DNA from 2 places in the Cryobacterium sp. Sr8 genome. Region 2 is predicted to be linked to the other one. Evidence: riboswitches for the same ligand, from Rfam matches in the RefSeq annotation. Region 2 holds a riboswitch; the other holds the start of a gene.
The links. A riboswitch is a leader RNA that binds a small molecule or an ion and turns the genes downstream of it on or off. The one in region 2 is predicted to bind thiamine pyrophosphate.
Positions count from the first base shown of each region.

Region 1: linked by a shared signal. The riboswitch ahead of E3T54_RS05035 (3-oxoacyl-ACP reductase) and the one ahead of thiD (bifunctional hydroxymethylpyrimidine kinase/phosphomethylpyrimidine kinase) in region 2 are both predicted to bind thiamine pyrophosphate.

Region 1 covers NZ_SOHO01000030.1:63-6,611, forward strand. Annotated here, with positions in the region: partial or broken gene E3T54_RS05020 (IS3 family transposase) at 117-1,353, shown strand; partial or broken gene E3T54_RS05025 (IS3 family transposase) at 1,369-1,556, shown strand; partial or broken gene E3T54_RS05030 (recombinase family protein) at 1,604-1,993, opposite strand; TPP riboswitch at 2,061-2,161, shown strand; gene E3T54_RS05035 (3-oxoacyl-ACP reductase) at 2,218-2,982, shown strand; gene E3T54_RS05040 (LLM class flavin-dependent oxidoreductase) at 2,996-4,312, shown strand; gene E3T54_RS05045 (ABC transporter ATP-binding protein) at 4,309-5,103, opposite strand; gene E3T54_RS05050 (ABC transporter permease) at 5,096-5,908, opposite strand; gene E3T54_RS05055 (ABC transporter substrate-binding protein) at 5,898-6,549, opposite strand, start outside.
Region 2 covers NZ_SOHO01000043.1:70,546-80,385, forward strand. Annotated here, with positions in the region: gene acsA (acetate--CoA ligase) at 1-1,057, opposite strand, end outside; gene moeB (molybdopterin-synthase adenylyltransferase MoeB) at 1,578-2,747, opposite strand; gene E3T54_RS08860 (thiazole synthase) at 2,783-3,574, opposite strand; gene thiS (sulfur carrier protein ThiS) at 3,577-3,831, opposite strand; gene thiO (glycine oxidase ThiO) at 3,828-5,060, opposite strand; gene thiE (thiamine phosphate synthase) at 5,131-5,775, shown strand; gene thiD (bifunctional hydroxymethylpyrimidine kinase/phosphomethylpyrimidine kinase) at 5,790-7,313, opposite strand; TPP riboswitch at 7,305-7,403, opposite strand; gene E3T54_RS08885 (ATP-binding cassette domain-containing protein) at 7,441-9,756, opposite strand; gene E3T54_RS08890 (ECF transporter S component) at 9,812-9,840, opposite strand, start outside.

The DNA.
Region 1 (6,549 bases), on a different contig from region 2:
TGGCGTAGGGGCAGGCTTCCTGCGCGGGCGCGCGGAGGCAGTAGCCGTGACCTGCCGCGGAGATCTCGGACAGTGGGCCCTCTTAAAATGAGGGACTACTGAAAGTAGAGACCAGCATGACCGCATCACGTCGGAAATTTACCCAAGAGTTCAAGGACGAGCTGTGCCGCGAGGTGATCAACACCTCCAAACCGATCAAGGACGTCGCCACCGCATACGGCGTCGGCCCCGAGACTCTCCGCAACTGGCTGATCAAATACCGCGAGGCCAACGGCGGCACGGAGACGGATCTGACGGTGTCGGAACGGGCCCGGCTGAAGGAGCTCGAGCGTGAAGTTCAAGAGCTGCGAGCGGAGACCGCTTTCTTGAAAAAAGCGAGTGCTTACTTCGCCCGGGAGCAGCGGTAGTGAGCAAGTACGAATTCATCGATTCCCAAAAAGCTGAGCCCGCCAATCTGAATTCGGTGGTGAAAATGTGCCGGTGGCTGGCCGTCTCGACGTCCGGCTTCTATCACTGGGCCACACGTCCGCAATCGGCCACCGCGGCCCGCCGGGAGGCGCTGATAGCAAGGGTCCAGTACTTCTTCGAGGAGTCCGAGGGCACCTACGGGTATCGGCGCATCCACGCCGATCTCGCCGAGGAACAAACCGAGTGCTCTCCCGAGTTGGTGCGGCAGATCATGCGCCAAGTAGGCGTGGTGGCCTGTCAGCCGCGCCCGTTCCGCATCACCACCGAGGCTGACGCAGAGGCCGCCGCGAGCATGCCCGACCTCGTCAAGCGGGACTTCACCGCCGACCGGCCCGGGGTGAAGTTCGTCGGCGACATCACCTACATCCACACGTGGCAGGGCTTCATCTACCTGGCCACCGTCATCGACTGCTACTCAAAGAAAGTCGTCGGCTGGTCCATCGCCGATCACATGCGCACCGAACTCGTCGCCGACGCGCTCAAGAACGCCGCCGCGACGACCCAGATCGAGCCTGACGCGATCTGGCACTCCGATCGGTTGAACCTGCCCAATACACGTCGATCAAGTTCACCGAGACGGTCGCTCTCGAGGGCCTCGTGGCCTCAATCGGGACCATCGGCGACGCCTACGACAACGCTGCCGCCGAGACCGTCATGGGGCTCTACAAGAACGAGGCCGTCGCGAACAACTCACCCTTCATCACCGGCCCGCTGAAAACCCTCGCTCACGTCGAGGAACTCACCTTCGACTGGGTCGACTGGTACAACAATCGGCGCCTCCACAGCTCCCTCGGCAACATGCCGCCCGAGGAATACGAACGCAACTACTACGCTGAAATAACCGGCCCGTTAAGAGACGGAGCCGCCAACAAAACGGCGGCATGAAACCCGGGACGGTTCACCGTCGCCTCCCTGCTCTCGGATCTGGAAGTGGCCAAGTCGCATTCCCGGCCCCGGGTGAGTAACGACAACCCCCCTACTCGGAGGCGTGGTTTAAGACCTTGAAGTTCGCCCCAGTGTTCCCGGAGCGCTTCAGCACCAACCTCGACCCGAGAATCCTTGCCACCCGCGACGCGGCCTGGATCAACAAGCCAGCCGAAGCATAAGAAGAAGAGCCGAAACTACCCGCCTAAACTCACGCTGGCCTCATCCACCTTGAAATTCCGCCCCCCGTCGGGGAAACGTGGCGATACAGTGTCTGCCGGGTGATCCCAAGCTCCTTACTAAGGGCGCCGACCTCCGTTTCTTTCTGCCCCATAGCGGCCATGGCCGGGCGGATTTTAGCCGGCGTCATCTTGAACGGGCGCCCGCCGGTCCTCCCCCGTTCCCGCGCCGCGGCGAGCCCGGCGACGGTGCGTTCAGAGATGAGTGCTCGCTCGAACTCGGCCAGGGCTGCGAAGATACCAAAGACGAGCTTCCCGGATGCTGTCGTGGTGTCGATCGCGGCGCCCTCGCCGGTGAGCACCTTGAGGCCGATGCCTCGGTCGGTGAGGTCGTGGACGGTGTTGACCAGGTGGCGAAGGTCTCAGCAGTTGATGAGTTCAGGCTCGGGACGCGAATTCGCCGGTACCAGGCGGTTGCGTATAATCGTTTCCAGCGACACGGGGTGCTGACTGTATGACGGTCGGCTGAGATGACACCCGTTGAACCTGATCTAGTTCGAACTAGCGAAGGGATGTCACGGAGAATTACGTGCACCGCATTGGGGCCGGATCTCGTCCTTTCGCCTTACCCAAGGTGAAGAAAATCATGCAAATAGCAGAACAGATTGTCCTGGTCACCGGCGGCGCACGCGGCCTGGGCGCCAGCATCGTGCACGCTTTCGCGACTCAGGGCGCCCGGGTGGTCATCAACTATCGCCACAGCGCCGCGGCGGCAGAAACCTTGGCCGCCAGCTTCGGGCCTGAGCACGCTTTTGCCGTACGGGCCGACGTCACCGACCCGGTCCAGGTCGCGGCAATATTCACGCAGGCTCAGGCACATTTTGGCTCCCCTGTGACAACGGTGGTCAATAACGCGTTGGCTGATTTCCGTTTCAACGGCGATGCCCGCTCCGGCGCTGCCGACATCGGCTGGGACGAGTTTGAGGCGCAGTTCTCTGGCAGTGTCCGCGGTGCCCTGAACACGACCCAGCAGGCGCTGGCAGGCATGCGCGAGGCCGGGTTCGGCCGCGTCATCAACATCGGCACCAACCTGTTCCAAAACCCGGTGGTGCCCTACCACGACTACACTGCCGCCAAGGCCGCCCTGCTCTCCCTGACCCGCACTCTCGCCTCAGAGCTTGGCCCGCACAACATCGCCGTGAACATGGTCTCTGGCGGGCTGCTGCGCACCACGGATGCCAGCGCGGCCACCCCCGAGGACGTGTTCGACTTCATCGCCGCGTCCACCCCTCTGCGCAGGGTGACAACCCCGGCCGAATTTGCGGATGCGGTACTTTTTTTCGCCTCCCCCTGGGCGCGGTCGGTAACCGGGCAGAACCTGATAGTCGACGGCGGCCTGGTGATGAACTAGGGCCGCGCCGGTCATGGCAGCCCCGCGCCAGCTCCACTTCAATGCGTTCCTCATGGGTTGCGGCCACCATGGCGCCGCTTGGCGGCGGCCGCAGTCGCCCATCGAGCAGTTGGGAGACATCAGTTTCTACGAACGGCTCGCCCGAAGCGCTGAACGTGGCCTCTTTGACGCGGTGTTCTTCGCCGACGGGCACGCCGTCGGCGATGTGAGTACCGGCCCGCGATGGTTTCTTGAGCCGCTGACGGCGATGGCCGCGATGGCGCGGGCGACGAGCCGGATCGGGCTGGTCAGCACCGTTTCGGCGACCTTTTACACGCCTTTCCACGCGGCGCGCATGCTTGCATCGTTGGATCACATCAGTAAGGGGCGCATTGGCTGGAACGTGGTCACTTCCATGTTTGACGCCGAAGCCCGCAACCATGGAATGAATGTGCTGCCCTCCCACGATCAGCGCTATAGCCGGGCGGCCGAGTTCATCGAGGCGGCGCTGAAATTGTGGGATTCGTGGGAGGACGATGCTCTGGTCTTGGACCGCGGAGGTCTCTATGTTGACCCGGCCCGGGTGCGGCCGATCGGCCACTCCGGTGAGCACTTCCGGGTGGACGGCCCGCTGACGGTGCCGCGCCCGCCGCAAGGTCGACCGGTTCTGTTTCAGGCCGGCGCCTCCGTCCCTGGCCGGGAGCTGGCCGCCCGTTATGCCGAAGGTATCTATGCGGTGGCATATGACCTCGCCAGCGGGCAGGAGTACTACCAGGATGTGAAACGGCGCATTGCCGTAGCCAAACGCGATCCGGATACGGTGTTGATCATGCCCGGCCTCGTCACTTATGTGGGGTCCACACAGGCGCAGGCGCGTGCGAAGCAAGCGGAGGTCGACGCCCTCCTGCCGACCGAGCAGTCGCTCGCGCAGCTGGGAACGTTCGTGCAACAGGATTGCAGCAATTGGGATTTGGATGTGCCGGTGCCGCCGCTGCCGCCGCTGGCCGGCTTCACCGGGCCGCAGGGCCGGTATGCGACCATCCTACGAATTATCGAGGCTGAGCAGCCCACGGTAAGGCAGTTGCTGGGCCGGCTCGCCGCCGGCGGTGGGCATTGCACCATGGTCGGAACGCCGGAGCAGATCGCCGACCAAATCGAGTTGTGGTTTCGTTCCGGTGCCGCGGACGGCTTCAATGTGATGCCGCCGCTGCTGCCGGAATCATTGGATGAGTTCGTGGACCGGGTGATCCCTGTGTTACAACGGCGCGGTCTGTTCCGCACCCGCTATACCGCGGATACCTTACGTGGGCACCTGGGGCTGGAACGACCCACGATCGGCGCTGCGGTTTAGGGTCCTCTGGGCGAGAGGGTTTCCTCGTGCAGGGTCGCCAGGAGCGTGCGTTCGTATCCGGCGAACTCTGCCGAGGTGGTCATCGACAGCTCGCGCGGCCGGGGCAGGTCGATGGTCAGGTTCAGCCGCACGGATGCCGGCCGCGCGCTGAGGACGACCACCCGGTCGGCGAGGTAAATCGCCTCACGGATGTCGTGGGTGATCAGCACCGCAGTCCAGGCGTTCTGGGACCACACCCCCTGCAACCAGGACTGCATGTCGGTGCGGGTGAGGGAGTCCAGGGCCCCGAACGGCTCGTCCAGCAACAGGACATCTCTGCCCTGCACCACGGTGCGCAGCAAGGCCGCGCGCTGGCGCATGCCTCCGGAGAGTTCGAAAGGATGTGCATCTTCAAAACCGGACAGGCCGAAGGCCGCAAAGAGACTGGCCGCCCGTGCTCGGGCGGTCTTCTTGGTTTCCCCCGCAACCTCGAGGCCGAGGGATGTGTTCTCCAGAATGCTGCGCCACGGGAACAACAAATCCTTCTGCGGCATGTATGCGAAGTGTTCGTGTTGACCGGTGACGACATCCCCGTCGACTAAGACCTCGCCGGAACTGGCCGTCTCCAGGCCGGCCATGATGTTGAACATGGTGCTCTTGCCGCATCCGCTCGGACCGATCACGGCAACGAATTCGCCCGGCCGCGCCGAGAAGGCGATGTCGTCGAGGACCGGCCGTACCTGCCCGTGGCCGAGCGGAAACGACTTACCTATTCCGCGCAGTTCGATCTTCGGGGGAGTCGCCTCAGCCATGCCAGCTCCTGCGTTCCTTCGAATGCCAAGGGATGATCGCCCGTTCGGCGACGTAGGTCAACAGGAACAGGCACACGCTCACGAACGCGGTCACCGCAACGGCAGCCAACACAAGATCGGTGCGAAACGAGTTCTTCATCACCGCCATATAAATGCCCAGGCCTCGCTCGGCGCCGACGTACTCGGCAAAAATGGCACCGGTGACGGCGTAGGCGATTCCGATTCGAAGGGCCGTGAAGAACGAGGGAAGCGCCGACGGAAGACGCACGTACACGAACTGCTTCCACCGGTTAGCCCCCATGCTGCGCAGCAGATTGATCGCGTCCCGATCGGTGCGGTTGAAGCCGTCAATCAGTCCGACCGTGACCGGAAAGAATGTCACCAGGGCGATGACGATGACTTTGGGCAGCATTCCGAATCCGAACCAGATGATCATCAGCGGCGCGATCGCAATGATGGGTATAGCTTGGGATGCCACCAGCAGTGGCACCAGTGCTCGCCGCAGCCATGGCGAAAAATCGATCAGGATTGCCAGCGTCCAAGCGACGGTCAGGGAGACGGCGAAGCCGAGAAACGTCTCCTGCAGGGTGGGGAGCGTATTGTCCCAGATCGTGGTGCGGGCCTCCCAGCCCTGCTGAAGAATGCGCTGCGGGGAGGGCAGGATCGCCGGCTGCACTCCGCCTGCCGTCACCGCCACCTGCCAGGTGATCACGAGCGCGGTGAGGATCGCGGCGGGAGGCGCTAGCGCCGAGAGTGCAGTCGTGCGGGGCGCTGTAGCCCGCTTCACGGTGATGCTATTTTTCACTGAGGTAGTGCTCAGTGAACAGTGTCGACGTGTCCAGCGGCGCTGTGAGCGGTTTGCCGTCTTCGTCGGCCAAGAGGCCGGCACGGTAGAGGGAATCGGCCAGCTGCTGCCAGGTGTCTGCCGTTTGAGTGCCTACTTTACCGTTGGCGTCTTTGAGGTAGGAAGCGCTCAGTTTTTCCTGGCTTTGGTACACGAGTTCCGTGTTTTCGAAGGCACCGGGGTTGGCGTCGATCAAAATCTTCGCCGCGGCATCTGGATGGTCGGCGGCGTATTGGTACCCCTTTTGCAGGGCCTGGACGAACTGAGCAGTGGCGGCAGGGTACTTGGCCGTCCAGTCCCGGTTTGCCTCGACGATCACCGAGTATTGGTCCGGTAGGCCATAGTCGTGCAGAGCGAAGAACTTCATCGGGGTGCCGCGAAGAGCGGCGTCGATGCCCTCCCAGGTGGTGAATGCCGAGGTGAAGTCAACTTTGCCGGCATAGAGGGCCTCATAGGCGGAGGTGCCCAGCGTGATTTTCCTAAACTCGCCCGTTCCACCGTCGTTCTTGATGACATCCGCAGCCTCGGTGGGGAAAGTTGCGCTGGGGTCTGCCATGCCGAGGGTCTTGCCGTCGAGGTCCTTGGGGCTGCGAATGTCGTCG
Region 2 (9,840 bases):
TGAGCGGCTCGCCCACGCTGGCCACGAAACGGAGTGCCGACAGGTCGTGGCCCCGTGCCCGCTCGGCGCCGGCCTTCATGAGCATCCGCAGCGCCGTCGGTGCCGTGTACCAGACCGTGACCCGCTGCTCGGCGAGGATGCGGTACCACCGGTCGGCGTCCAGCTCCTCCTCGTCGACGATGCTGGTCACGCCGTGCACGAGCGGCGCGATCAGCCCGTAGGAGGTGCCGGTGACCCAGCCCGGGTCGGCGGTGCACCAGTAGATGTCGTCGGGGTGCAGGTCGAGCGCGAAGCGCCCGGTGGCGTAGTGCGCGGTCACGGCGTCGTGCACGTGGATCGCTCCCTTGGGCGTTCCGGTCGTGCCGCTCGTGAAGTGCAGCAGTGCCATGTCCTCGCGGTGCGTGGTCGCGATCCCGCCGAACTCCGGGGCGTTGCGCATGAGCTCGGCCAGGTCGAGGGTGCCCGGTTCCGGGGCGCCGTCGGCGTCGACGAGGAGCACGTGCAGCAGCTCGGGAAGTTCGGCGCGGATCGGCGCGACCTTCTTGCGATAGAGCGCCCGGGTCGTGATCAGCGCCCGGCCGGCGCCGAGGTGCAGCCGCTGGCGCACCGGCTCCGGTCCGAAGGCGGAGAAGAGCGGGCAGAAGACGCTCGCGTTCTTCAGGGTGCCGAGCATCGCCACGTACAGCTCGGGGATGCGCCCGAGGAGCGAGAAGACGCGCTCCCCCCGCTCGACGCCGAGTGCGCGCAGCACACTGGCGAAGCGGTTGGTCTGCTCGAAGAGATCCGCGTAGGTCAGCGAGCGGGTCGTGCCGTCGGCCCGGACGAAGCGCAACGCCTCGCGGGCGGCGTGCGCGCCGGCCGCGTGCCGGTCCACCGCCTCATACGCGATGTTGAGGCCCCGGCCGCCGGGCAGCCCGGACAACCCGCGCCGGGCCGAGTCCCAGGTGAAGGCAGCGCACGTCGCGTCGTAGTCGACGAGATTCGGCTGCACCGGGAAGCCGGCGATGTCCTTGTGGATTGTGGGCCAGCGGGTGGCCGACTCTATTCCTGCCGTCATGCCCACATCAAACTCCCGGCGGAGCCTCTGGCATAGGGCACGGAGACCCCCTCGTTCCGGGGTCCCCCGAAATGATGACTTTCGGATTCGGCTCCGCACCTGCAGTATTAGCTACGAAAGCTCCCCGGTTCTTCGTAACCGGAGCTGAGGCAGGGTGACATTCGGGTTGTCGCCCTGCCTCCTTTTTTTGCCCCGGCCGCCGCGCGCCAGGGAACGAGAAAATCCTCCGCCTAAGATCGCAGCCATCGGCATCGACCTGGACTCGCTTCACGAAGTCCTCAGACGGCGTTGAAGTGCGTTCCGCTCTACCGACTCAAGGAACGGAATCCGACCGCCTTCAAGATCGAGAACTGCCACCCTCCCGAGTACCCAGAAGGTCACCGGCGAGGGCAGAGGCCGACCGTTCCCCGCATGCGCTGAGTATGCGAGCAGCGAAATCACTGGCAGCAGCATTGCCCTCACTAACCGACGACGTCCTCGACACCGTCACCATCTGGCTTCGAAACGCAGTAGTCACGCCTTAGTACAGGGGCAGGGACGGATCGATTTCCTTCGCCCACGCCAACACGCCTCCCTGCACATGCTGAATACGGCTGTAGCCCTGCCGTCGCAGCTCAGAGAGTGCCTCAGCCGACCGGATTCCCGCCTTGCAGTACAGCACGATGTTCTGGTCCAGCCGTACCTGCGACACGGCGCCCCCGCCGAGGATGAGAGCCACAGGGATGAGCCGCGACCCGGGGATGCGCACGATCTCGTGCTCCCCCGGCTCCCGCACGTCGATGAGCTCGAAGTCGCAGTCACCGCGCCCTCGCGCGGCCAGCATGCCAGCCAGCTCGCGAACAGACAGACCGGCGCTGGCATCCGTGTCCGGCCGGTGGGATGTTCCGCAGAAGAGCTCATAGTCCACGAGTTCGGTGACCGGTTCGCCGGCGGGGTCCCTGGCGACCGTGATTTCGCGCCAAGACGCGCCCAGCGCATTGAAGAGCAAAACCCGTCCGAGCAATGTACGTCCTACGCCGGTGATCAGTTTCACCGCCTCCGACACCATCATCGCGCCGACCACGCCGCACAGCATGCCGAAGACCCCGCCCTCGCCGCAGCTCCGGACCGATCCAGCCGGCGGAGCCTCCGGGTACAGGTCGCGGTAGCTGGGGCCGTGCTTCGCCCAGAACACGCTGACCTGCCCATCAAAGCGGGAAACGGATCCCCAGACATACGGTTTGCCCAGAATCGCCGCGGCGTCATTGACCAGATACCTGGTGGCGAAGGTGTCCGAACCGTCCACGATCAGGTCGTAGTCGGCGAACAACGTCAGCGCGTTCGTGCTGTCCAGCCGGGCGTGGTGAAGCCGCACTGCCACCAGCGGGTTGAGCTCGGCAACGGCGTCGCGAGCCGACTCCAGTTTCGACCGCCCGACATCCGCGACGCCGTGGATCACCTGGCGCTGTAGGTTGCTGAGGTCGACGATGTCGTCGTCGATGATGCCGAGAGTGCCGACGCCGGCGGCCGCCAGGTAGAGCAGCACCGGCGAGCCCAGGCCGCCCGCGCCGACCATGAGCACCCGCGAGTTCTTCAACCGGCGCTGGCCGACGGCGCCGATCTCGGGGATGATGATGTGCCGCGAGTAGCGTTCGGTCTCCGCCACGGTGAGATCGGCGGCCGGTTCGACCAGCGGCGCCACGGCCGACATAGACGCGGCGAGCGCGGATGCTGTGGTGGCAGCGTTCACAGGTCCGGCCGTCCGTCCATCGCCGACGAGGCCAGCGCATGTTTCCGTTTGGGGATGCGCCCGGCCTGCGAGGCCATCCGGCCTGCGATGACGGCGTGCCTGAAGGCGTCGGCCATCCTGACCGGGTCCTGCGCGCGCGTGACGGCTGTGGCCAGCAGCACGGCGTGGCAGCCCAGCTCCATGGCGAGCGCAGCGTCAGAGGCGGTGCCGATTCCGGCGTCGAGCACCACCGGGACTCCGGCGCGGGCAACGATGAGCTCGATGTTGTGCGGGTTGAGAATGCCGAGGCCCGTGCCGATCGGCGCGCCGAGCGGCATCACGGCGACGGCGCCGAGGTGCTCGAGCCTCAACGCCAGCACCGGGTCGTCGTTCGTGTACGCGAACACCTTGAAACCGCGCGCCACCAGCTGTTCGGTCGCATCCACCAACTCGACGGCGTCGGGGAGGAGCGTCTGCTCGTCGGCGATGACCTCGAGTTTCACCCAGTCGGTTTCGAGGGCCTCCCTGGCCAGTTCCGCCGTCAGCACCGCTTCCCTGGCGGTGAAGCAGCCGGCGGTGTTGGGCAGAACGCGGATTCCGTGCTCGACCAGCAGCTCGAACAGAGACCCGGCGGCGCCCGGGCTGTGCCGGCGCATGGCCACCGTGGTGAGCTCCGTGCCGGACGCCAGCAGGGCCGCGCCGAGCCCGTCCAGGCTGGGTGCGCCGCCTGTGCCCATGATCAGGCGGGAGGTCAACGGGATGCCGTCGATCACCAGCGGATCTGGGCCCGGTTGCGTGGTCAGCGTCATGGCTAGCCTCCCTGCGCCGCGGTGACGATCTCGACGTCGTCGCCGGGCATGAGTGTGGTTGTGGCCCACTGGCTTCTCGGCACCACGCCGGCGTTCCGGGCGACGGCGACACCGAGTCGCTTCCCGTCAGTCGCCTGCCCGTTCCCCGCGATCCGGCGGCCGGTGATTTCGCCGACCAGTTCGGTGACGGTCTCGCCCTTCGCCAGGATCCGGGCCGAGCCATTGACGGTGATCTCGGCGGGTTGGGGTTCAGTCATGGGCGGACTCCTTCTGGCTGGGCGGCGGGAACGGGGTGGGCTGAGAAACGGTCGGGGAGGAAACGAGCCCATCTGGCGTCCGCCGTGCCGTCGAGCAGGTGCAGGCAATGCTCGGCCGCGATGGGGGTGAGCAGAACGCCGTGGCGAAAGAATCCGGTGGCGATGACCAGGCCCGGAATGTCGCCGGCTGCCCGCCCGGGGCCGCGGGCGACCCGTCCGAGCAGCGGCGCGTTGTCCGGTGTCCCCGGGCGGGCGCGGGCGGTGACCTCGATGAGTTCCAGTTCGGCCACCGCCGGCACCAGCACCTGGGCATCCCGCAGCAGCTGGTGCACACCTCCCGCAGACACCGCGGCTGACCCGTCTTCGCGTTGGGTGGCACCGAGAACGACCGTTCCGTCGGAGCGCGGAACGAGGTAGACGGGAAGGCCGCGAACGAGGCCGCGGATGGTGGCGGTGAGGAGAGGGCGGAGATGCTCCGGGACGCGCAGCCGGAGGATCTCGCCGTAGACCGGGCGCAGCGGCAGCGCCAGCCAATCCGGCAGCCCGCCCAGCCGGGCGGCGGCCAGGCCGTTGGCAACGATGACCTCGCCCGCCGTGACCGTGGAGCCGTCCGCCAGGGTGACCCCGACAACGCGGGAGGAAGCATCCGCCGGATTCTCGTGCACGAGCCCGGCCGCGTTCTGCCTGAGGAACGCGTCGTGGGTCCAGTGGTTCGCCGCCGCGGCCTGGCCAATGGCGGATTCCAGCCGGTGCGCCAGCAGCCGGGGGTCGACCTGGTGGTCCTGCGGGGTGTTGAATGCGCTTGACAGCTGCGGGCTGAGCAGGGGTTCGTGGGCGCGTGCTGCGCGGATGGTCAGCGGTTCCACGGCCAGACCGTGCCTGAGTTGCGCCTCGCGCAGGTCGGCCAGCGACCGCCGGTCTGCCGCGTCGGCGCCAACGGTGATGGTCCTGGTCGTCCGGTAGCCGGCGTCAGCGGCGGCCACACCCAGGGACTCGACAAATGCCGGGTACAACGCCGCGGAAGCCAGCGTGAGCTCGAGCAGGTCTTCCTCCTGATAATGCAGCTCGCTGACGGGAGCCAGCATCCCTGCGGCGGCATACGTAGCCCCGGTGGCGGGCGCGGGGTCGAGGACGGTGACGGTGCGGCCGGATCGCGCGGCCGTCCAGGCTATCCCCAGCCCGATGATGCCGGCGCCAATGACGACGACGTCCACGGCGCGCTCAGCCATGAACCCGGTGCATTTCGGTCTGGGTCCGGAATGGGGCCGACTCGCGGAAATCGCCTTTATGGTGGGTCACATGGATCATGATCACGCCCGGCTGTACCTGTGCACCGACGCCCGGAAGTCGCGCGGCGATTTCGCCGAGTTCCTCGATGCCGCCTTCGCCGGGGGTGTGGACATCATCCAGCTCAGGGACAAAACCATCGAGGCTGCGGAGGAACTGGAGCTCCTCGAGATCCTCCGTGACACCGCAGAGCGTCACGGGAAGCTCTGGGCCGTCAACGACCGGGCCGACATCGCAGTCCTGGCCGAGGCCCCGGTTTTCCACATCGGGCAGAAGGACCTGCCGCTGGCCTCCGCCCGCAAGCTGCTCGGTGAGACGGCCGCGATCGGCCTCTCCAGCCACACGCCGGAGCAGATCGACGCCGCCCTGGCCGCCGAGGCGCTGGACTACTTCTGTGTCGGTCCGGTCTGGGCCACGCCGACGAAACCGGGGCGTGCCGCGGTGGGGACCGCGCTGGCCGGGTACGCGACTGAGAGGATCAGAGCGACGGGAAGCAACCTGCCCTGGTACGCAATTGGCGGCATTGACCTGACCAACATCGAGCAGGTCGTGGTGGCCGGCGCGACTCGCGTCGTCGTGGTTCGCGCGATCACCGAGGCGGATGACCCGACGGATGCCGCGCAGCGGCTGCTCGCTCACCTGCCCCCGCTGCGCTAGCCGCTCGTCCGCTCTCATGACGAGGCGCCCGCATGCAGCCGGGGCGCGTCGAAGAAGTCCAGCTCGCACCGCGAGGACTGGGCAAACGCCGTTCTCATGGCCGCTCGCTCCTGGGCCGAGGCGTTGCCCGCCGCCTCGTCGGTGAAGGCGATGGCCTGCCGGGTGGCCGCGGCGAAACCCTCGTCGGCGTAGGTCTCGAGCCACGCCGCGTAGGGGTGCACGCTGCCGTCGCCGCGAGCAAGGAACCGGGCATGGAGCCGGTCGCCCACGTCCGCGTAGAGCCAGTAGCACGGCAGGATCGCGGCCACCAGGACCGCATAGCTGCCCTGCACGCTGGCGGCCAACAGGTGGTCCAGGTAGCCCTTGGTGACGGGGCCGAGTTTCCGCGGCGCGGTGTCAGCGCCCAGCCAGGTGCGGTGCAGGTCTGATTCAACTTCCAGGCACACCCGGGCGGAGTTGGCCCAGAACAGCTGGGCGGACTCGGTCGGGGCCAGGGCGCTGGCCCGGGCAAGCACGCGCGAGTAGGTGTTCAGGTAGAGCGCATCCTGCGCCAGGTAGTAGGAGAACTCCGCTTCGTCGAGGGTCCCGTCGCCGAGCGCCTCGATGAACGGCAGGTCGAAGATGGCCGTCCGGGTGGGTTCGATGTCCTGCCAGAGACTCCGGCTGAATTCCTGCCCGACCGGAGCCTTCCCGGCGAAGAGCCGGTGGAAGTGGTGGATCGGCCCGTTGCCTGCGCCGACCTCCAGGTCGTCCGCGTGCACCAGGGCGTCGTGCAGCCAGGCCTTGACCTGCGCCAGCGAGTCGGCCCAGTCCCCGGTCCGCGCCTGCACCGTGGCCATGGCGGAGGACAGCGAACAGCCGGTGCCGTGCGTGTTGCTCGTCTCCACCCGGGGCAAGGCGAACTCCACCACGGTGTCCGCCAACAGCCCGTGGCTGTTGACCAGGGCGTCGGGGCAGCTCTCGCCGGTGAGGTGTCCCCCCTTGACCAGCACAGTGACCCCGGTCGCCGCCGACAGGCGCCGGGCCTGCTCCACCGCCTCCGACCAGTTTTCGGCCGGCGGCTCCCCCAGCAGCACGGCCAGCTCCGGCAGGTTGGGCGTGACCAGGTCGACGAGCGGCACCAGATTCCGCAGGGCCTGCTCCGCGGAGGGCTCCAGCAGCCGGTCGCCGCTGGTGGCCACCATGACCGGGTCGAGCACGACGAGCGGTGGGCGGTTGGCCTCCAGCCAGGACCGCACCTCCCGGATGACTGCGACGTCTGCCAGCATCCCGATCTTGACCGCATCGATCGACACGTCCTCGCTCACCGCGTCCAACTGTTGCCGGAGGAACTCCACCGGGGGAGTGTGCACGGCGCGTACCCCGCACGTGTTCTGCGCCACGAGGGCGGTGACCACGGCCATCCCGTAGCCGCCGTTCGCGGCGATGCTCTTCAGGTCGGCCTGGATGCCCGCGCCGCCCGTCGGATCGGTCCCGGCGATGCTCAGCACCCTCGGCGTGGCTCTCAACTCGAGGCCTGGGGCGGCGTGCGTGTTCATCTGCGACATCCCTTCGCTAGTGCTAACTAGACAGGTTCAACGGGTTTCATCTCAGCTCCCGCATCCGGCGGAGCACCCCGTGTCAATCTGGAAAGCCTACAAGACCGTTCCCCGGGAGCGGCGCGGATTACGGCCAGGCGGCCTGGAGCAGGATCGGCGTGCCGGCCACGATGAGCCCCAGGGCGAGCAGAGCGGAGTCAGCCGGCAGCCAGGGTGCGGGCTCGGCCCAGGTCCGGCGGACGCCTGCGCTGCGGCCGGCCGAGAAGCCGCGCGCCTCCATTGCCACGGCCATCCGGCCCGCCTGGCGCAGCGACTGCACCAGCAGGGCGAAGGTCATGGCCGCCGCTTGCCGGCTCCTGGTGCTCGGTCCACGCCCGGCGTCCAGTCCCCGCACCCGCCGGATGCGGCGCAGCTGGTCCCACTGCCGGCCCAGGCCCTCGAAGCGTTGCAGCGCGGCGACGGCCGCGACAACGGGTCGCGCGGGCAGCCGGAGTCGCTGGGCGAGGTGGTCACCGAGCGCGAACGGATCCGCGGAGCCCGCGAGCAGAACTCCGGGCAGCACGAAGAAGGCCACCCGCAGGCCGGCCGTGACGCCCGCCAGCGGGTCCTGTCCCGTGCTGAGCAGCCAATTCGAGAACCCCACGGATGCGACGGCGAGCAACCCGGGGATCAGCCGGACGGACGGACGAGCCCAGCCGAAGACCAGCGGAGCCAGGAGCAACTCGACCGCGACGCACGCCGCGGCCACACGGACATCGGTGATGGCCAGCCCGCCGACGATCAGCAACAGGGATGACCCGAGCAGCGACAACGGCCCACAGCGTCTCGCGAGGCCGGTGGGGCGGGGCCGGCGGCGGGGCACAGGTGCCGGTGTGTGCGCGTCGCCGCTGCCCTCGGCCACGGCGGATGCCCCGACCGGCGTCGCCGCGGCATCCGTCAACGCCCCCCTGCCGTGCTCGAGGTGGATCCTTCGGTCGGCCAGTGCGATGAGCAGAGGATCGTGGGTGGCGACGACGACGGCGACGCCGGCGGCCCGGGCGGACAGGATCAGCCCGGTCACGGCAGCCCAGGTGTCACGGTCCTGCCCGACCGTCGGCTCGTCGAGCACCAGCACCGACGGCCCGTGGGCGAGCGCTCCGGCGAGCGCAAGCCGCCGGAGCTCGCCACCGGAGAGCTCGTGCGGGTCGGCGTCCCGCAGCGCCGACAGGCCGAGCGCCTCGATCAGGCCGTCGGCTCGCTGCGCGGACGCCTTTTCGTCCAGGCCGAGCGCCCGGCTCGTGCTCAGCACATCATTCAGGACCGTGCGGGCGACCACGGCGAGTTCGGCATGTTGCGGCACCCAGCCGACACGACGTGCGAGGTCCGTGGACGACCACCGGGCCGGGTGCGGGCCGACGCCGGCGGCCAGCTCCCGTCCCGCGCTCACCGTCCCGGAGGTGGGCAGCTCGAGGCCGGCCAGCAGCGCAGTGAGCGTCGACTTGCCTGCTCCGCTGACGCCGACGATTGCCAGGACCTCGCCGGAACGAACGCTGGCGTCGACGCGCGAGAGCGCCTGCACCGAGGCAGGCACGGCCTGGCCCCCGGGCGACGCAAGCCCGGCGCGCGGACGGCGGACCACGCCGACGGCATCCGCCCGGATCACAACCGAACCGACCGGCCCGCCCGGCAAAGCCGGAAGGCACAACTCCGGAGGCAACCCGCGGGGAACAGGGGCCGGGAGGCCCGGAGCCCAGACACCCTGCAATGCCGGCGCCGCGCCGCGCTCCAGCAGCGTCTCCGCAACGGTGCCGTCTGCGCTGATTCGTCCGTCGGCGTCCAGGATGATCACCCGGTCGACCTCGTCGAGCCAGGGGTCGAGGTGGTGTTCGACCAGCACCATCGTGGCGCCCGAGGCGCGGCCCGCCACCCAGATCGCCGCGCGCACCGTGTCCGCGGCCGAGCGGTCGAGCATCGAGGTGGGTTCGTCGAGCAGCACGAGCCGGGGGCCCAGTGCGAGCACGCCGGCGAGCGCGAGGCGTTGCGCCTCGCCGCCGGACACCGCGTCCACCGGATGGTCCGGGCCATAGGGGAACCCGACCGCGTCCAGCGCCTGCTGCACCGCGGTCCAGATCTGCTCCAGGGGCAGGCCGGCGTTCTCCGGGCAGAAGGCCACCTCGCGTCCCACTCGAGGGGCGACCATCGCGTCCGCCGGGTCCTGCACGAGCAGCCCGGCCGGGGCGCCATGCAGGTGCGGGTCCCGGCCGTCGACGCCGATCGATCCGGCGAGGTCGCCGGCATCCGTCGTGGTGAGCACGCCGGCCAGCGCGCGCAGCAGGGTCGACTTACCGGAGCCGCTCGGTCCGGCCAGCAGGATGCGCTGCCCCTCCTCGATCTGCAGGGTCACGTCGTGCAGGACCGGCGTTGCACGCCCGAACGGGCGCCAGGTCAGCTCGTGCACCTCCACCCGCGCTCCGCGCGCGCGCGGCGGGCGGTGCGGCGGAGCGGCGGGCGCGGGCCGGTCAGCGGGTCGCGCGGGACTCACGGAATT